Regions from separate parts of the Micrococcus sp. KRD070 genome, predicted to be linked through region 2. Evidence: riboswitches for the same ligand, from Rfam matches in the RefSeq annotation. Region 2 holds a riboswitch; the other holds the start of a gene.

Region 1 (12,768 bases), on a different contig from region 2:
GGGAACGCGGCCCGCAGGGACACGACGAAGCCGAAGCCCACGGTCACCGCGGACACGCCGAGCGGCAGGAGCAGGGCGCCGTCGAGGGCCCGCTGGGCCACCAGCGCCGCGCGTGAACGGAAGGGCCGGGTCAGCAGCAGGGCCAGCGGCACGGCCACCACGAGCGTCACGAGCGTGGCGTCCACGGCCACCCGCAGGGACTGTTCGAGCGCCTGGGCCGGCGTCGACCCGCCCACGAACCCGCTGCCCGCGCTCGTGGACAGCAGCCGATAGTTGCCCAGCCCCCAGCCGTGGCGGGTGTGGAAGGAGCGCACCACGAGCGTCAGGATCGGCGCCACCACGAGCGCCACCACCGCGAGCATCACGGCCACCGGGACCGCGTCCGCGCGCGTGAGCCGGGCCGGCGGCGTCTCCCGCAGGCGCAGCGCCCGCTGGGTGCGCGCCGCCGTCACGCCGGAGACCACGACGGCGGCCAGCACCACCGCGAACTGCAGCACGGAGAACACCGCCGCGGTCCGCAGGTCCAGGTAGACGGAGGTCTGCACCCAGATCTCCGACTCGAGCGTGCCGTAGCCGGGCCGGCCGAGCGTCTGGACGATGCCGAACGCGGACGCGCAGAACAGGAACACCAGCGCCGCGCTCGCGGCGATCGCCGGGGCGAGCTGGGGCAGCGTCACGGTGCGGAACGCCCGCCACGGCGAGGCGCCCAGGGTGCGGGCGGCCTCGGTCTGGCGCGGGTCGAGCGCGTTCCACAGCGCGCCCACCTGGCGCACCACCACGGACACGTTGAAGAAGACCATGGCCAGCACGACGGCGGTGGTCGTCTGGTCCAGCCCGGTGAAGCCCAGCGGTCCGCCGGGGGCGAGCAGGGCGCGGAACGCGACGCCGACCACCACCGTGGGCAGCACGAACGGCACGAGCACGAGGGCGCGGAGCACGGCCCGCCCCGGGACGCGACGCCGGTGCAGCACGAACGCGGTCGGCAGGCCGAGCGCCACCGAGACCACCGTGCCGGCGGCGGCCATCCCGAGCGTCTGGCCGAGGATGCGCCACGTGCGCTCGCGGGCGAGGGTCTCCCTGAAGGCGGTGAGGTCCACGGCGCCGGTGAACGCGTCGGCGTCGCCGCCGATCCCGCGCCAGAGCATGGCCGCCACGGGCCACGCGAAGAAGACGAGCAGGAAGGCGACCGGCAGGACGGCGGCCACCAGCCACCACGGGCCGAGCCCGTCCCCCCGGCCGCGGGCCCGCCGGCGCGGCAGGTCCGTGCCGGGGGCCGCGACCTCGGTGAGCGCGGACATCAGCGCCGGGAGGCCTCGGCCAGGGCGGTCCACTCCTTCAGCAGGTCCTCGCGGCGCTCGTCGATGCGGGCGGGGTCCGGGGTGATGGCGTCCTCGACGAGCGGCGCGTTCTGCGCCCACTCCTCGGGCAGCTGCACCGACTCGTCGATCGGGTACATGTACATCGACTCGGGCAGGGCGGACTGGACCTCCTCGGTGAGCAGGAAGTCCACGAACGCCTGTGCGCCCTCGGGGTTCTTCGCGCCCTCGAGCACGCCGGCGTACTCGACCTGCGGGGTGCAGGAGTCCTCGATCACCTCGGTCTCGGGGGCGAACGCGGGGGAGGAGGAGTAGGAGAGCACCACCGGGAACTGGCCCTTGCCCTCGCCGCCGGAGAAGTCCGAGTTGTAGGCGTCGGACCAGCTGTCGGCGATCTTGCCGCCGTTCTCCATCAGGCCCTGCCACCAGTCCTGCCAGCCGTCGTCGCCGTACTTCTCCGTGGTGGCCGCGAGCAGCGCCAGGCCGGGGGAGGAGGCCACGGGGGAGGTGGCGACCGTCAGCTTCGCGTACTCGGGGTCGTCGAGCTGGTCGATCGAGGTGGGGGCCTCGACGTCGTGGGCCTCGAACCATGCCGGATCCGTGTTGAAGCACACCTGGCCCTGGTCCACCGGGGTCATGCGGTCCTCCACCATCCGGTCCTGTGCGGAGGCGGGCAGGTCCTGCGGGGTGTATTCGGCGACGACGCCCTCGCGGACGAGGCGGTGCGCCGAGTGGTCCTCCACGCCGTAGACGCCGTCCACGGTGGGCTCGTCCTTGGCCAGCAGGAGCTGGTTCACCACGCTGCCGGCGTCGCCGGGGGCCGTCGTCTTCAGGGTGTAGCCGGACTCCTGCTCGAACTTCTGGACGAGCTCCTGGGGCAGGTTGAACGAGTCGTGCGTCATGATCGTCACCGTCGTCGGCTCGCCGCCGGCGCCGGCGGCGGACGACGACGCCCCGTCGCCGGACGAGCCGGACACCGAACAGCCGGTGAGGGCGAGGGCGGCCACTGAGAGGGCGGCGAGGGCGCGGTGCGGGGTGCGGGACATGGCGGTTCTCCTCTGGGACGGCAGAGGGGCCGGGACGAGGCCGCCACCGGAATCCCGGGACGACGTCGACCGGGAGACTCGACTTCCTTCGCCGGTGCGGACCGGCGCAGGTTCGAGGGTCTGCGGCGGACCGCACTCTCAGCGCCGCGCGGGCGCTCCCCTGTCGATGTGGACTGGTCCCGACCCTACCCCGTCCGGCCCGCGCATAGACTGCCCGCGTGAGCGCCGCACAGCCCGCGGGGGTGACCCCGCCGCCCGCCTCGTCCAGCCCCGCCTCCGACTGGGACATCCGCCGCCCCCACCGCATGTGGCCGCGCATGCTGGTGATCGTCCTGACGCTCGCGGGCCTGGTGCTGGTGGTGCAGTTCTTCCAGGGGATCGCCTCCATAGCGGCGCCCGTCTTCCTGGGGCTGAACCTCGTGATCGTGGCCTACCCCCTGCAGGCCTGGCTCATCCGCCGGGGCCTGCACCCCGTGCTCGGGGCCGCCACCACCGTCCTGCTGGTCGTCGCGGTGATGGCCGTGTTCGGGGGCATGATGGTGTGGTCCGGCCTCGAGCTGGTGGCGGAGCTGCCGAAGTACGCGGACCGCTTCCAGCAGATCGTCCTGGACGTCTCGCACTGGCTCAACGAGCGCGGCGTGACCCCGGACATGGTGTCCCAGCAGCTGGCCTCGATCGACATGAGCACCGTGACCGGGACGGCCGTCAGCGCCATCACGAAGATCGCCACGAACGTCTACGCGGTCTTCGGTCTGCTCGTCACCGTGATCATGGGCATGTTCTTCCTGGCGATGGACTCGATGGACGTCGAACGCCGCGTCCGCCTGCTCAGCACCGCCCGCCACGAGTTCGGCCACGCCCTGGTCGAGTTCGCCCAGGGCGTGCGCCGCTACTGGGTGGTCACCACGGTGTTCGGCCTGATCGTGGCGGTGCTGGACGTGATCGCCCTCATGCTGATCGGCGTGCCGCTCGCGCTCGTGTGGGGCGTGCTCAGCTTCCTCACCAACTACATCCCGAACATCGGCTTCATCATCGGCCTGCTGCCGCCGGCCGTCCTGGGCCTGGCGGCGGGCGGCTGGTCCGACTTCCTGTGGGTGGTGGTCAGCTACTCGGTGCTGAACTTCGTGCTGCAGTCCGTGATCCAGCCCAAGGTGGCCGGCGACGCGATCGGCGTGATCCCCACCGTCAGCTTCCTCTCCCTGCTCTTCTGGGCCTGGGTCCTCGGCCCGCTCGGCGCGATCCTCGCGCTGCCCTGCACGCTGCTGGCCAAGGCCGTGCTGATCGACGCCGACCCGAACGCCCGCTGGATCAACGCGCTCATCGCCTCGGACCTGAAGGGGATGGAGCGCCGTCAGTCCTCGCTCCTGGAACGGCTGCGCCCGGCGGCCTGGCGATCCGACGCGCACGGGGGAGATGAGGACCGCGCCTCGGCGGACGGCGGGGACGACGACGGTCCCGCGACGGACGAGGTCACGGGCGGGGCTGGAGCAGCACCAGGTCGTTGAGCGCGCCGGCCAGCCGCAGCAGCGGCGGGGCGGGGAACGACAGCTGGGGCAGCCCCGGGTGCAGTGCCGCGCACGCGGCGGCCGCGGCCTCCTCGCCCGCGGCGTCCTCGAACGCCGGCCGCAGCACCGCAGCGCCCAGCGGCAGCGTGTCCAGGAGGGAGCGGGGGCCCCGCTCGGCCGGGTCGTACGCGGCGGGCTGCGCCGCCCCGGTCACCGTGCGCACGCGCAGGGGCCGGCCGGCGGCGTCGTCGGCGCCCTGCAGGAAGCGCAGCGCCGCCGCCGCGTAGGGGTGCTCGGGGTGGAACCGGTCGCCGCGCCAGTGCACGGCGGCCTCGCCGTCGCCCCCCAGCCGCACCCACGAGGCCAGGTGGCCGGGCCCGCCCCACGGCCCGGTGTCCGGCCGCGGTGCCGGCGGCACCCACAGCACCCGGGTGATCCCCAGCAGGGCGGCGAACTCGGCGGCCACCTGGCCGGGGGTCCACGCGCCGTTGATCCGCCCGTCCAGCACGGGGTCCGCGGCCACCACGGCCGTCCCCTCGCCGTCGCTCACCCAGGCCCCGCGCGGGGCGCACAGCAGGGGGGTGAGCAGCGGCAGTCCCGCCGCCTCCGCCACGGCCGTCGCGGCCGCGCCGTCGAGCGGCCCGGTCCCGGTCAGTCCCGCGGCGCTGCGCCAGGCGACGGCGGCCAGGCCCTCGGGGCGGCGGATGAAGCTCGGCCCGGTGCGGCCCAGCAGCGGTGAGCCCACGGGCGCGCGCAGCAGGTCCACCTCCGGGGGCACCAGCCGCGCCGCCCCGGCGTCGCGCGGGTGGGCGAGCACGGTGACCGGCAGCACGGCGGCGAGCGTCTCGGCCAGGCCCACGACGGCGTCCCGCGTCTCCCCCAGCAGCGTCGGCACCGGGTGGCGGTGGGGCAGGACGAGCCAGGCCCGCTCGGGCGGGTCCTCGGGTCCGGACACGGGCACGACGACGTCCCGGCGCTCCCGCGCGTCGGTGGGGACGGGGTCGGCGGCGGCCATGGCGGACGGGCTCCTGGGAAGACGGCGGCGACGCGCGGGCGCGCGGCGAGGGGATGTCCATCGAGCATAGGCGTCTGACAGGAAGCCGCGGCGGTTTGACCTGTGACCCGGCACACGTGCAGAGTGCGGCCATGACCGCGATGTTCTCCGCCCAGGACCACGACGATCTCGACCGGGTCCTCGGCGCGACCGGCGGGATCCCCGACCCCGCCGACCTGCACGCCCTCGCCGACGACGCCGTCGCGCAGGTGCGGCGTTGGCTCGCCGAGTCCCGCGACCATGAGGCCGACTTCGCGGCCCGCCAGCTGGCGGGCGCCCTGAAGGAGCCGGGCGGCCTCGACTTCATCGTGCGCTTCGTGGACCACGTGGTCCGCCCCGAGGACCCCGCGATCGCCGCCCGGGCGCTGCGGGAGCTCGCCGGCCGCGCCCCCGGCTTCCTGCCCCCGGCCCTGCGCGCCGTCCTCGGCGTCGGCGGCCGCGCCGCCCCGCTCGTGCCGCGCATCGCCGTCCCCACGGCCCGCCGCGTGCTGCGGCGCATGGTCTCCCACCTGATCGTCGACGCGCGGGACCGGCAGCTCGGCAAGGCCATCGCGGCCCTGCGCGACGAGCACACCCGGCTGAACATCAACCTGCTGGGCGAGGCGATCCTCGGCCAGGGCGAGGCGGACCGCCGACTCGAGGGCATCGCCGCGCTGATCCGCCGCGACGACGTCGACTACGTGTCCGTCAAGGTCTCCGCCGCCACCGCCCCGCACGCGCCCTACGCGTTCGACGAGGCCGTCGCGGACATCACCGAGCGGCTCACCCCGCTGTTCGAGCTCGCCCGGGACCGGGACACCTTCATCAACCTGGACATGGAGGAGTACCGCGACCTCGACCTCACGCTCAACGTGTTCACCGCCCTGCTCGAGCAGCCGGGCCTGCGCGACTACGAGGCCGGCATCGTGCTGCAGGCCTACCTGCCGGACGCGCTCGCGGCCATGGTGCGCCTGCAGGAGTGGGCCGCGCGCCGCGTCGCCGCCGGCGGCGCCCCGGTCAAGGTGCGCGTGGTCAAGGGCGCCAACCTGCCCATGGAGCGGATGCAGGCCTCCCTGACGGGCTGGCCGCTGGCCACGGTGGGCTCGAAGCAGGAGGCGGACACCAACTACAAGCGCGTGCTCAACTACGCGCTCACCCCGGAGCATCTGGCCCACGTGCGCATCGGCGTGGCCGGGCACAACCTCTTCGACGTGGCCCTGGCCCACCGGCTGATCGAGCGCCGCGGCCTCGACCCGGCCGCGGTGGAGTTCGAGATGCTCCTCGGCATGGCCACCGGCCAGGCCGCCGCCGTCCGGGCGGACGTCGGCGCCCTGCTGCTCTACACGCCCGTGGTGCGGCCCGAGGAGTTCGACGTGGCGATCTCCTACCTCGTGCGCCGCCTCGAGGAGGGCGCCTCCCCGGAGAACTTCATGTCCGCCGTGTTCGACCTGGACGCGGACGCGGACCTGTTCGCCCGCGAGGAGGAGCGCTTCCGCGCCTCGCTGCGCCACCTGGACGCGGCCGTGCCCCGTCCGAACCGCCTCCAGGACCGGTCCCGCGGGGAGGACGGGCCGACCCCCGCCCCCGTGGACGGCTTCGCCAACACCCCGGACACGGACCCCGCGCTGCCCGGCAACCGGGAGTGGGCCCGCCGGATCCTCGCGGCCGTCCCGGGCTCGGACCTCGGGACGGACACCGTCCGCGCCCACCGCGCCACCACGGCCGACGACGCCCGCGCCGCCATCGCCGCCACCGCCGACCCCGGCGCCCGCTGGGGCTCGCTCACCGGCCACGAGCGCGCCGACGCGCTGGACGCCGTCGGACGGGCCCTGCACGCCGGCCGGGCCCGCCTGCTGGAGGTGGCCGCCGCCGAGACCGGCAAGACCCTGGACCAGGGCGACCCCGAGGTCTCCGAGGCCGTGGACTTCGCGCACTACTACGCGCGCCTGGCCCGCGGCCTGGACGCGGTGGAGGGCGCTCGCGCCGTGCCCGTCCGCCTGACCCTGGTGATCCCGCCGTGGAACTTCCCCGTGGCCATCCCGGTCGGGGGCGTCCTCGCCGCGCTCGGGGCCGGCTCGCCCGTGGTGTTCAAGCCGGCCCCGCAGTCCGAGCGGACGGGCGCGGTCGCGTGGGAGCTGATCGTGGCCGGGCTGCGGGACTCGGGGCTGTTCGACGACCGCGGCCCGCTCGCCGGGCACGACCCCGCGGACCTCGTGCGCCTGGTGACGCTGGCGGACGAGGACGAGGCGGAGGTCGGCGCGGCGCTCGTGACCGACCCGGCCGTCGAGCGGCTCATCCTCACCGGCAGCTGGGACACCGCACGGCTGTTCAAGGGGATGCGCCCCGACCTGCACCTGCTCGCCGAGACCTCCGGCAAGAACGCCGTGATCGTGACCCCGTCCGCGGATCTGGACCTGGCCACGAAGGACGTGGTCCAGTCCGCGTTCGGTCACGCCGGCCAGAAGTGCTCGGCGTCCTCCCTCGTGGTGCTCGTCGGCTCCGTGGGCACCTCCGAGCGCTTCCACCGGCAGCTGCTGGACGCCGCCTCGTCCCTGCACGTGGCGCACCCCGCGGACCCGCGCGCCGAGATGGGCCCCGTGATCGAGGCCCCCGGCGAGAAGCTGCGCCGCGGGCTCACCGAGCTCGGCCCGGGGGAGCGGTGGGCCCTGCGTCCGCGGCAGCTGGACGAGACGGGTCGCCTGTGGAGCCCGGGCATCCGCTCCGGCGTCCGACCCGGCGCCGACGCCCACCTCACCGAGTACTTCGGCCCCGTGCTGGCCGTGATGACGGCCGAGACGCTCGAGGAGGCCATCGGGATCGTGAACGCCGTGGACTACGGCCTCACCTCCGGGCTGCACTCGCTGGACCGGGAGGAGATCGACGTGTGGCTGCGCGGCGTGCGCGCCGGCAACCTCTACGTGAACCGCGGCATCACCGGGGCCATCGTGCGCCGCCAGCCCTTCGGCGGCTGGAAGCGTTCCGTCGTCGGCCCCACCACGAAGGCCGGCGGGCCGCACTACCTGCACGGCCTCGTGGACTGGGAGGACGCGCCCACGTGGGCCGGGGGAGAGGGGCGGCCCGGGTCCGTGGCCGACGGTGCGGGCGCGTCCTGGCTCGAGACCGCCCGCGCCCTCGACACCCACGCGTGGACCACCGTGTTCGGGGTGGCCACGGACGTCTCCGCGCTCGAGGCCGAGCGGAACGTGCTGCGTCACGTCCCCACCCCGGTCCTCGTGCGCCGGCACTCGGGGCCCGCCGACCACCTGCTGCGCATCGTCTCCGCCGGCCTGCGCGCCGGGGCGCCCATGACCGTGAGCCTGCGCCCGACCCCCACCGCGGAGGGGCCCGACGCGGACGGGCTCTCGGCCGAGGCCGTGCGCGGCCGGGTGGAGGAGCTGGTCCGGTCCGCCCGCACGGAGGGTGCCGGCACGGCCGCGCCGGTGGACGTCGTCGTCGAGGATGACGCCGCGTTCCACGACCGCGCCCGGCGGCTGGCCCTCATCCCGCCCGCGACGGAGGGCGGCGGCGACGCGCGGATCCGGCTCGTCGCCGACTGGACCGGCGACCGGGAGGCGGCCGAGGCGGCGCGGAGCGCGCTGCACGCGGCGCTCGGCGACACCCCCGACGTGGCGGTCTACGCTGGCCCCGTGGTGAGCGCCGGCGAGGTGGAGCTGCTGCCGTTCCTGCACGAACAGGCCGTGTCCGTGACCGCCCACCGGTTCGGCACGCCGGACCATCTGACCGAGGGGGTCCTGTGACCCCGAGGAGGAACCTCCGATGCATCTGATCCCCCGCACGATCTGGGTCGTCGCCCGCGCCCGCCGCCGCCCGCGCGCCGGACTCTGGGAGCCGACGACGCTGCCGATGCGCGCCCTGCCCACGGACGTGGACCTGGCCCTGCACGTCAACAACGGCCAGTACTTCGGGCTGTTCGACCTCGGCCGCTTCGACGCGATGGTCCGCACCGGCCTGTGGGACGAGATCCGCCGTCGCGGCTGGACGCCCGTGGTGCAGGCCGAGCAGATTGCGTTCCGCCGCTCGGTGACCCTGGGGCAGCGGTTCGACGTGGAGACGCGGATGATCGGCCTGGATGAGCGCGCGGTGTGGTTCGAGCAGCGCGTGGTGGTCGACGGCGACGTCGCGGTGCGCGCGTACATCTGCACGCGCCTGCGCAAGAAGGACGGCCGCCCCGTGGAGAACGACGAGGTCCGGGCGATCGCGGCGGCGGCCGGCCACGACCTCGCGGGGGAGCCGACGCTGCCGGAGTGGCTGCACGAGTGGCGGCGCAGCGTGGCCCTGCCGTCGGCCCGGACGCCCCTGCCCCACACGTGGGACCTCGACACAGTGCGGCGAGGATGAACGTTCGAGTGATATAGGGCACGATGGTCGGGTGAACAACAGACTCCTGATCGTCGCGACCCTCTCGCTGGCCGCGCTCGTCGTCGTGCTGGTGGCCGCCATCGGCGGCGGCGCGTGGTGGGTGCTGGCGGTGCTCCTGGTGGCGCTGCTCGTGCTCGCCGTGTGGGACATGACCCAGAAGCGGCACGCGATCCTCCGCAACTACCCCGTGCTCGGCCACATGCGGTACCTACTCGAGTCGATCCGCCCCGAGATCCAGCAGTACTTCATCGAGCGCAACTTCGACGGCAAGCCGTTCGACCGGGACACGCGCTCGATCGTCTACGCCCGCGCGAAGGGCCTGGACAGCCACAAGGCGTTCGGCACCGAGCGGGACACCGCGGAGATCGGCTACGAGTTCCTGTTGCACTCCACCGCCCCGGTCAACCCGCCGGAGGAGCCCCCCACGGTGCGCATCGGCGGCCCGGACTGCCGCCGGCCCGTGGACATCTCGCTGATGAACATCTCCTCCATGTCCTTCGGCTCCCTCTCCGCCAACGCCGTGATCGCCATGAACAAGGGCGCCGGTCTGGGCGGGTTCATCCACGAGACCGGCGAGGGCGGCCTCACCAAGTACCACCGCGGCAACGGCGCGGACCTGTTCTGGGAGATCGGCTCCGGCTACTTCGGCTGCCGCAACGAGGACGGCACCTTCAGCCCGGAGAAGTTCGCCGAGAAGGCGCTGCTGCCCGAGGTCAAGGGCATCACCATCAAGATCTCCCAGGGCGCGAAGCCCGGCCTGGGCGGCATGCTGCCCAAGGAGAAGATCTCCCCCGAGATCGCCGAGGCCCGCGAGATCCCGATGGACAAGGACTGCCTGTCCCCGGCGTCCCACTCCGCGTTCCGCACCCCGCGCGAGATGGTCAAGTTCATCGAGCAGCTCCGTGAGCTCTCGGACGGCAAGCCGATCGGCATCAAGTTCTGCGTGGGCTCCCGCGTGGACGTGCTGGCCATGACCAAGGCCATCTGGGAGGAGCGGATCGCCCCCGACTTCATCATCGTGGACGGCTCCGAGGGCGGCACCGGCGCCGCCCCGCTCGAGTACTCGGACCGCGTGGGCACCCCGCTGACCGAGGGCCTCATGCTCGTGCACAACGCGCTCGTGGGCACCGGCCTGCGCCACATGATCAAGCTCGGCGCGGCCGGCAAGGTCGCCACCGGTTCGGACATCGTCAAGCGTCTGATCCAGGGCGCGGACTTCACCATGTCCGCCCGCGCGATGATGATGGCCACCGGGTGCATCCAGGCGCAGAAGTGCCACACGAACGAGTGCCCCGTGGGGGTGGCCACGCAGGACCCGCGTCTGATGCGCGCCCTCGACGTGGAGGACAAGGGCAACCGCGTCTTCAACTACCAGCGCCTGACCGTGCGCGAGGCCGTGCAGATCATGGCGTCCATGGGCCTGACGCATCCGTCCCAGCTGAACACCCGCATGCTGCGCCGCCGCGTGGACCACCTGAGCACCCGCTCGTACGCGTCCATCTACCACTGGCTGCGCACGGACGAGCTGCTCAACGACCCGCCCGCCGGCTGGGCCATGGACTGGGAGGAGGCGGACGCGGACCACTTCGGCGAGCACGCCCGCGTGGACTACCTCACCGAGCGCGACCCCCAGTGGCGCTCCGAGCTGCTGATCCCGGGCCGCGAGGCGGCCGGCGCCCCCGTGCAGGGCTCCCCAATCTCCGGGACGGGCTCCACGCTCGTCGACGCCCGGCAGACCGAGTCCGTGCCGCTGACGACGTCGCCGATGCCGCGCGTCAGCTCGTTGGGTGAGGGTGAGTCGCTGTCCCCGCACGGCGGCCGTCGTCGGGCCCCGCAGGATCCGGCACCCGCCGCCACCGCCGGCGAGACGCCCACCGACGAGAACGAGGGCCTGCCGGCGGAGGCCGGCGAGCGGCCCGAGCGCCAGGACGGCGAGGAGGTCACCCAGCGGGGGACCACCGGCCGCGTGGAGGGCGAGCACCGCGGCGAGGGCCGCGTCGGCTGACCCGCCCCCGCAGTCACCCCCGTAGTTGAACAGGGGCCCGCCGCTCGCCGCCCCTCCACGGCCCTGCTGTGGGTGCTGCTGGCGGCCATGGGCGCCGGGCCCCTGTTCAACTACGGCGTCTCCGCCTCCTCCACGGTCGTGATGGAGCGGCTCGACGTCACCTCGGGCCAGCTCGGCACCGTGATGACGGTCGTGTTCGCGGCGGCCGCCGTCACCTCGCTCGGCCTCGGCCGGGCCGCCGACCGCCTGTCCGCCCGCGCACAGCTGAGCATCATCTTCGGCGGCACCGCCGCGGCGCTCGTGCTCGGCGCCGTCGCCCCGTCCCTGCCCGTGCTGTACGCGGCGGCCGCCGTCGCGGGCGTCACGCAGGCCATCTCCAACCCCACCACGAACCGGATCATCCGGACCGTGGTGCCGCCGGAGAGGCGCATCGGGTGGGTCGGGGTGAAGCAGTCCGGCGTGCAGGCGGCCCAGCTGGTCGGCGGCCTGTTCTTCCCGGACGCGTCCCTCGCCCTCGGCTGGACGGGCGCCGCGCTGGGGGCCGCGGTGCTCATCGGGGCGCTCTGGGTGCTCGCGCTGGTCGCCGCCCCGCCGCTGCCCGGGGCGCCGCCGCCGGCCACCGGCCCCGTCGGCGGACGACGACGGCGGGACACCTCGCCCCTGCCGGCCACGGTCTGGTTCTTCGCGGCGATCGCGTTCCTCACCGGCCTGGGCATGCAGGCCACGAACACGTACCTGCCGCTGTTCGCGGTCGAGACGCTGGGGATGACGCTCGTGGCCGGCGGTGCCGCGGCGGCCGTGTCCGGGGTGGTGGGGGTTCTCTCCCGGATCGGGTGGAGCCGGCGGATGAGCTCCGGAGACCGGCCCACCACCCTGCTGACCGTGATCTGCCTGGGTGCCGTGGCCGGCGTCGTGGTGTTCCTCGCAGCGGACCTGCTGGATCTGCCGGTCCTGCTGTGGGTGGGCGCCGCGGTGCACGGACTGACGGTGCTGGGCGCCAACGTGGTGATCAACGCGGGTCTGCTGAGTGAGGTGCCGGCCGAGCGGCTGGGCCGAGCGACCGGGGCGAACTCGATGGGCATGTACGCCGGTTTCGCCCTGGGCCCGCTGCTGATGGGCGTGCTGCGCGACGTCACGGGCGACTACCGGGCCGGCTTCGCGGTCGTCGCGGCCGGGTATCTGCTGGCCCTGGGCGTGGTGCTGCTGTTGCGTCGCCACGTGGGTCGGCGGGGCGCGGCCTGACGCGCAGGGCCAGGACGAGGCCCACCCCGGAGGACCGCGCCTCAGCGACATCACCGCAGTGCAGCCCTGCGGTGGTGTCGCAGCGCCGCGGTCGAACGGGCGTACGGCGGAGTGCGGCGCAGTGCGCGGCGGGGCGTGCGGAAGCGCACACGACGACGCCCCCGGTCCGTGTGGACCGGGGGCGTCGGAAGCCGTGCGTCAGGCGAAGATCAGAGCTTCGTCACGTTGGCGGCCTGGAGGC
Region 2 (7,537 bases):
TGCGCCAGCCGCAGCACGATCACCGCGAGCAGGAAGAACAGCGCGCCGGCGATCACGAGCGCCCCCGTGCCGCCCCAGAGGCCGAAGCTCACGAAGTACTGCAGGATCTCGTTGCCCGAGGCGTACCCGGCGCCGATGGTGGTGCCGATGAACGTGGCGGCGATCCCGAGCGGGGAGGTCGGCCGCAGCGGCGCCGACTCCTCGGCTCGGCCGGGGTGCGCGGGAGAGCTCTCTGTGACGTGGGACATGCGACTACATTCTCATGGGCGGGATCGGCCCGGCCCGGGCGGCCGATCCGCCCCGACCCGAAGGAGCCCCCGCATGACCTCCGCCGTCCCCCGTGTGCTCAGCATCGCCGGCTCCGACTCCGGCGGCGGCGCCGGTGTCCAGGCCGACCTGAAGACCATCGCCGCGTGGGGCGGCTACGGGATGACCGCGATCACCGCGATCACCGCCCAGAACACGCAGGGCGTGCAGGCCGTCCACCCGCTGCCGGTGGACGTGGTGCGCGCCCAGCTCGACTCGGTCGCCGCCGACATCGCCGTGGACGCCGTGAAGATCGGCATGCTCGGCACGGTGGAGCTCATGCGGGCCGTCGCCGGCTGGCTCGAGGAGACCCGGCCCGCCGTCGTCGTGCTGGACCCGGTCATGGTGGCCTCGAGCGGGGACGCCCTCACCGCGGTCGGCGACGACGACGGGCGCGCCGCGTGGGCCCGGCTGCTGCGGGTGGCGCACCTGGTGACACCCAACCTGCCCGAGCTGGCCCGGCTGACCGGGCGGGACGCGACGGACTGGGACGCCGCCCTCGACGCGGCGCGGGGCCTGGCCGCCGAGCACGGGGTGACGGTGCTGCTCAAGGGCGGGCACCTGGACGAGACCGAGGCGCCCGAGGCCGCAGCGGCGGAGGTGCCGGACGCCGTCGTGCGCGTGGGCGGGGCCGTGCACGAGGTGCGCGGCCCGCGCGTGACGACCCGCGCCTCGCACGGCACCGGCTGCACCCTCTCCTCGGCCCTGGCCACGCTGGCCGGGGCGGGCCTGAGCTGGGACGACGCACTCGAGCGGGCCAAGCCGTGGCTGGCCGACGCGATGCGGGCGGGGGAGGCGCTCGCGGTCGGGGACGCCTCGCGGCCGACGTGGCACGGGCCCGTCGACCACGGTCATGCGCAGCGGGGCTGAGGGCGGGACCTCCGGGCTTCGACACGTTCGAGGCGGGAAATCCGGCGAATACGCACCTCGGGACGTCCTATGAGGTCGATTTCCCGCCTCGAATGCCGGTGACCCGGACCTCCCGCTCCGCTCGAGCGTCCGGGTCCGCAGAACGCAGAAGAGCCGGACCACCGTGTCGCCACGGGGGTCCGGCTCTGTTCGCTCGTGCCCCCGGCAGGATTCGAACCTGCGGCCTTCTGCTCCGGAGGCAGACGCTCTATCCCCTGAGCTACGGAGGCGGGGGTCGCGACGCGTCGAGCGCGTTGCGGACTCGTCGACTCTACACCATCAGGACGGCCCGTCCGTGACCTCCCCGCGGGGCGCGTCAGCCGGGCAGGCCCGCGCGCAGGGTCCGGGCCGCGGCCTCGGGGTCCTCGGCCTGCGTCACGGCGCGGACCACCACGATCCGTTCCGCCCCGGCCGCGCGGACCTCGGGCAGCCGGTCCGCGTCGACGCCGCCGATGGCGAACCACGGCCGCGCCCCCGCCGGGTCCTCCGCGTCCAGGCGTGCGGCGAGGGTCGGCAGTTCCAGTCCGACGGCGGCCCGGCCCGGCTTCGTGGGCGTCGCCCACACCGGCCCCGTGCAGAAGTAGTCCAGGCCGTCCTCCGCGCGGGCGCCGCGCACCTGCGCCTCGGTGTGGCACGAGCGGCCGAGCACCACGTCCGGGCCCAGCAGGGCGCGGCACTGCGCGGTGGTCAGGTCGGTCTGGCCCGTGTGGAACACGTCCACCCCGGCCAGGGCGGCGACGTCGGCGCGGTCGTTGGCGGCCGAGAGCGCCCCGTGCTCCCGGGCCAGCGGGACGAGCGTGGCGAACGCGGCCAGCTCGACCGCCACGTCCACGGCCTTGTCCCGCACCTGGATCACGTCTACTCCGCCGCGGAACGCCGCCGCGCAGAAGTCGGCGAACGCGGCCGTGTCGAGCGTGCCGTCCGGGCGCAGGAACCGCTGCAGGTCGGTGCAGACGTACAGCCGGGAGGCGGCGAGGCGGGCGCGGCGGCGCGCGCCGGGGCCGGTGCCGCCGTCGTCGCGGCCGGCCGCGGTCATCAGGAGCGGATCGGGGGAGTGCATGCGCCCACTGTGGCAGACTGGCCGCTGTTCCATGGGAGCCCGGGCCGCACACGCCGGGCTGAGAGGGCCGCAGGGGCGCACCGCGCCGGCGCGGCCGACCATCACCACTCGATGCGGGTCATGCCGCCGTGAGGAGGACCGGTCCGTGCACGTGGCCGTCGTCGGGGCCGGGATCATCGGCCTCACCGCCGCCGTGCGTCTGCGTGCCGCAGGCCACGCCGTCACCCTGATCGCCCCCGAGCTGGACGCCGCCGGGCGCCCGCACGCCGTGGCCGGGGCCACCCACGCCGCGGCGGGGATGCTCGCGCCGCTCGCCGAGACCCAGTTCAGCCAGGACGACCTCGCCCCGCTGCTGCAGGCCGGCTGGGAGGCCTACCCGGCCCTCGTGGACCTGCTCGCCGCCTTCACCGATGTGGAGACGGGCTTCCTCGCACAGGGCGCCTGGATCGTGGCCGCGGACCCCTCGGACGCCCGCGCCTGGGACCACGTGCTCGAGCACGCCTCGATCCTCGGTCGCCGGGTCGAGCCCGTCTCCGTCCGCGCGCTGCGCCGCGCCGAGCCCGCCCTGGCCCCGGGCCTGGCCGCCGGCTTCGACGCCCCGGACGACCATCAGGTGGACCCGCGACGGCTCGCCGCCGCCTGCGTCGCCGCCCTGCGCGCCGAGACCGGACCCGACGGCGGCCCGCTCCCGGTCGGCGCCGGACCCGCCGCCCGGTTCGTGGCCGGACGCGTCACCGCCGCCGGCCCGGAGGGCGAGGGGGTGCGCCTCACGCTGGCCGACGGGGGCGTCCTCACCGCCGACGGCGCGGTCCTCGCCGCGGGCCTGGGCCACCGCGGGATCGGCGGCGCGGCCACCGCCGTCGAGGTCCCGCTGCGCCCCGTCCACGGCGACGTGCTGCGTCTGCGGGTGCGCCCCGAGCAGCTGCTGCCGGGGGAGTCGCACCTGATCACCCGCACCGTCCGCGGCCTCGTCCACGGGCGCCAGGTCTACCTCGTGCCCCGCGCGGACGGCACCCTCGTGGTCGGCGCCTCGGCCCGCGAGGACGGCCTGGCCGGCACCTCCGCCGGGGCCGTGCTGGACCTGCTCGCCGACGCCGCCGCGATCCTGCCCGCCGTCCGCGAGTGCGAGCTGGTCGAGATCACCACCGCCGCCCGCCCCGGCACCCCCGACGACGCCCCGCGCGTGCTCGCCGTGCCCGAGGCTCCGGGCGCCGTCGTCGCCACCGGCTTCCACCGTCACGGGATCCTGCTCGCCCCCTGGGCGGCCGGGCGGATCCTCGAGCTGCTGCACGCCCGCCTGAAGGAGATCGCATGAGCACCCTCCCCCTGACCCTCAACGGAGAGCCCGCCGAGCTGGCCGTGGCCACCGTCCGCGACGTCGTCGCGCACGTCACCGGGCGCGCGATCGGCGAGGACGGCGCCGCCGCGGATGGGCGGCGGCTCGGCGTGGCCGTGGCGGTCGGCGGCGAGGTCGTGCCCCGGTCGGCCTGGGCCACCCGGGAGCTGGCCGCCGGGGACGAGGTCGACGTCGTCACCGCGGTGCCTGGCTCTTATACACATCTAAAAAAAAAAAAAATAATCAGACAGACATTCCGCCCCCGCGATCCCGCCGCTGCGGATCGGCGGCTACGACCTGGCCTCCCGGCTCATCATGGGCACGGGCGGCATCACCGACCTGACCGCCCTCGAGGGCGCCCTCGTCGCCTCCGGCACCACGCTCACCACCGTGGCGCTGCGCCGCTGGTCCGCGGACACCCGTGACGGCCTGGTCGCGCTGCTGGACCGCCTCGGCATCGACGTGCTGCCCAACACCGCCGGCTGCTACACCGCCCGGGACGCCGTGCTCACCGCCCGGCTCGGCCGGGAGGCGCTCGAGACCGACCTCGTGAAGGTCGAGGTCATCGCCGATGAGCGCACCCTGCTGCCCGACGTCGTCGAGACCCTCGAGGCCACCGAGCGGCTCGCCGCCGACGGCTTCACCGTCCTGGCCTACACCTCGGACGACCCCGCCATGGCGCTGCGCCTCGAGCAGGCCGGCGCCGCCGCCGTCATGCCGCTGGGCTCGCCGATCGGCTCGGGGCTGGGCATCCTCAACCGCGCACACCTGGAGCTGATCGTCTCCCGCGCCTCCGTGCCGATCGTGCTCGACGCCGGCGTGGGCACCGCCTCGGACGTCGCCCTGGCGATGGAGGCCGGCTGCGACGCCGTGCTCGCCGCCTCGGCGATCACGCGCGCCGCCGAGCCCGCCCGCATGGCCCACGCGTGCCGGCTCGCGCTCGAGGCGGGCTTCCACGCCCGCCGTGCCGGGCGCATCCCGCGCCGCGAGCACGCCCTGGCCTCCTCGCCGATGGCCGGGCGGGTCACGGCCGAGGAGGACGAGCGGTGACCGCCGCCCTGGACCCCGCCGCCCGCGAGCCCCGCGACCTCACCGCGCTGTCCGACACCCAGCTCGAGCGCTTCGCCCGCCACCTGAGCCTGGACGGCTTCGGCCCCGAGGCCCAGCTGGCGCTGCTGCGCTCCCGCGTCCTCGTGGTCGGCGCCGGCGGCCTCGGGGCGCCCGTGCTGACCTACCTCGCCGCCGCGGGCGTGGGGGAGGTCCACGTGATCGACGACGACGTGGTGGACCGTTCCAACCTGCACCGCCAGGTGATCCACGCCGAGGCGGACCTCGGCCGTCCCAAGACCGCCTCCGCCGCCGCGACGATGCGCGGCCTGCACCCCGAGGTGCGCGTGGTCGAGCACCGCGAACGCCTGACCGCGGCCAACGCGCTCGAACGGGTCGGCGCCGTGGACCTCGTGCTCGACGGCACGGACAACTACGCGACCCGCTACCTCGTTGCCGATGCCTGCGAGATCGCGGGCGTGCCCGTGGTGTGGGGCGCGATCCTGCGGTTCGCGGGGCAGGTGAGCGTGTTCGCCCCGGGCGGGCCGCTGTACCGGGACGTGTTCCCGGAGCGGCCCGAACCCGGCGAGGTGCCCTCGTGCGCGCAGGCCGGGGTGCTCGGGGTGCTGCCCGGGATCATCGGCTCCCTCATGGCGGCCGAGGCGATCAAGCTGCTCTCCGGGGTGGGTGAGCCCCTGGTCGGGCGGCTGCTCTCCGTGGACGCCCTGACGATGCGCTTCCGTGAGCTGCGGCTCGTGCCCGACCCCGAGCGGACCCCCGTGACGGACCTGTCCGCCCACGCGGACCAGGCCCCCCGCCCGGACGACGCCGGCGCCCCCGGCTCGGCGGAGGCGTGCGGCGCCGCGGGCGGGGAGATCGCCCCCGCCGCGCTGGCCGCCCTGCTCGCCGACCCCGCCCGGGCCGCGTCCCTCACCCTGCTCGACGTCCGCGAGGACTGGGAGCGCCGCCTGCGCCGGGTCGAGGCCCCCGCGACGGTGGCCGATCGGCACGTCCCGCTCGAGGCCGTCCTCGCGGAGCCGGCGGCCCTCGCGCCCGGGCAGGACCGCGTCCTGGTGGTCTACTGCGCCGCCGGAGCCCGGTCGGCCCGGGCGCGGGACGCCGTCGTCGGGGCCGACCCGAGCGCCGGCGGGCGCGTCCTGTCCCTCGCCGGCGGCCTCGCCGCCTGGCCCGCCTGACCCCCACCCCGACGAACCCTGCGAGATGGCCCCCACCGCGGGCCGGAGGGGGCCATCTCGCAGGGTTCGTTCGCACGCGCACGGGCGCGGCGGCCCTTCCGTAGACTTGCGCGGGTGAAGCCCGAAGACCTCTCCGCCCTGCTGTCCGCTGTCCTCACCGACGCCGTCGATGCCGGTGACCTCCCCGCCGCGCTGCGGGAGGAGATCACCCCCGCGCGCGTGAAGGTGGAGCGACCCCGCAGCCGCGAGCACGGCGACTGGGCCACCAACGTCGCCCTCCAGCTGGGCAAGAAGGCCGGGATGGCCCCGCGCGACCTCGCCGGGCTCGTGGCCGAGCGCCTGACCGACAAGCCGGGCATCGCCGCCGTCGACGTCGCCGGCCCCGGCTTCCTCAACGTCACCCTGGACGCGGCCTCGGCCGGTGCCCTGGCCCGCGAGATCGTCGAGGCCGGCCCGGAGTACGGCCGCAACGACGCCCTGGCCGGGCACACCGTGAACATGGAGTTCGTCTCCGCCAACCCCACCGGCCCGCTGCACATCGGCCACACCCGCTGGGCCGCGCTGGGCGACGCGATCGCCCGCCTGCTGCGCGCCTCGGGCGCGGACGTCACCGCCGAGTACTACGTCAACGACGCCGGCAACCAGATGAACGTGTTCGCCGACTCGGTCCTCGCCCGCCTGCACGGCCGTGACGTCCCCGCGGGCGGCTACCCGGGCGCGTACGTGCAGGAGCTGGCCGACGCCGTCGCCCTCGAGCACCCGGACGTGCGCGAGCTGACGGACGAGGCCGCCCGCCCGGTGGTCCGCGAGGCCGCGTACCGGCTCCAGATGCAGGACATCAAGGACACGCTCGCCGCCTTCGACGTGCACTTCGACGTGTTCACCTCGGAGCAGACGCTCCACGACTCCGGCGCGATCGACCAGGCCGTGCAGCGGCTGCGCGAACAGGGCCACATCGAGGACCGCGAGGGCGCCGTGTGGCTCAAGACCACCGACTTCGGCGACGACAAGGACCGCGTGCTCATCCGCGCCAACGGCGAGCCCACCTACTTCGCCGCCGACGCCGCCTACTACCTCCACAAGCGCGACCGCGGCTTCGAGGAGAAGGTGTACCTGCTCGGCGCCGACCACCACGGCTACGTGAACCGCCTCAAGGCGATCGCCGCCGCCGCCGGCGACGACCCGGCGACGAACATCGAGATCCTCATCGGCCAGCTCATCTCGGTCAACGGCGCGAAGCTCTCCAAGCGCGCCGGCAACATCATCGAGCTCAAGGACCTCGTGGAGTGGCTCGGCCGCGACGCCCTGCGCTACGACCTGGCCCGCTACCCCGCGGACTCGCCCCTGACGATCGACCCCGAGCTGCTGCGCTCCGCCACGAACGACAACCCCGTCTACTACGTGCAGTACGCCCACGCCCGCGCCTCGGGCGCGGCGCGCACCGCGCAGGCCCACGGCGTGGACCGCTCCGAGTTCGACGCCGCCCTGCTCACCCACGCCACCGAGTCGGAGCTGCTGGCCCAGCTGGCGGAGTTCCCGGCCGTCGTCGGCGCGGCGGCGCGCCTGCGCGAGCCGCACCGCGTGGCCCGCCACCTCGAGGTGATCGCCGGGGCCTACCACTCCTGGTACGCCGCCTGCCGCATCGTGCCCATGCCCACCGACGACGGCACGCCGCGTCCCGTC

Evidence for each region. Region 2 has a riboswitch for thiamine pyrophosphate ahead of J1M38_RS08650 (FAD-dependent oxidoreductase). Riboswitches for the same ligand answer to the same signal wherever they lie in the genome.
Region 1: linked by a shared signal. The riboswitch ahead of J1M38_RS10675 (thiamine ABC transporter substrate binding subunit) and the one ahead of J1M38_RS08650 (FAD-dependent oxidoreductase) in region 2 are both predicted to bind thiamine pyrophosphate.

Annotation. Positions count from the first base shown of each region.
Region 1 is NZ_JABFNH010000024.1:224,616-237,383, forward strand. It holds gene J1M38_RS10670 (iron ABC transporter permease) at 1-1,298, opposite strand, end outside; gene J1M38_RS10675 (thiamine ABC transporter substrate binding subunit) at 1,298-2,362, opposite strand; TPP riboswitch at 2,429-2,534, opposite strand; gene J1M38_RS10680 (AI-2E family transporter) at 2,581-3,867, shown strand; gene J1M38_RS10685 (agmatine deiminase family protein) at 3,833-4,882, opposite strand; gene J1M38_RS10690 (bifunctional proline dehydrogenase/L-glutamate gamma-semialdehyde dehydrogenase) at 5,014-8,658, shown strand; gene J1M38_RS10695 (thioesterase family protein) at 8,678-9,259, shown strand; gene J1M38_RS10700 (FMN-binding glutamate synthase family protein) at 9,291-11,285, shown strand; gene J1M38_RS10705 (MFS transporter) at 11,373-12,527, shown strand; gene J1M38_RS10710 (cold-shock protein) at 12,737-12,768, opposite strand, start outside.
Region 2 is NZ_JABFNH010000022.1:207,046-214,582, reverse strand. It holds gene J1M38_RS08670 (membrane protein) at 1-248, opposite strand, end outside; gene thiD (bifunctional hydroxymethylpyrimidine kinase/phosphomethylpyrimidine kinase) at 322-1,176, shown strand; tRNA gene J1M38_RS08660 (tRNA-Arg) at 1,373-1,445, opposite strand; gene thiE (thiamine phosphate synthase) at 1,532-2,275, opposite strand; TPP riboswitch at 2,297-2,427, shown strand; gene J1M38_RS08650 (FAD-dependent oxidoreductase) at 2,421-3,590, shown strand; partial or broken gene thiS (sulfur carrier protein ThiS) at 3,587-3,817, shown strand; gene J1M38_RS08640 (thiazole synthase) at 3,879-4,661, shown strand; gene moeB (molybdopterin-synthase adenylyltransferase MoeB) at 4,658-5,854, shown strand; gene argS (arginine--tRNA ligase) at 5,969-7,537, shown strand, end outside.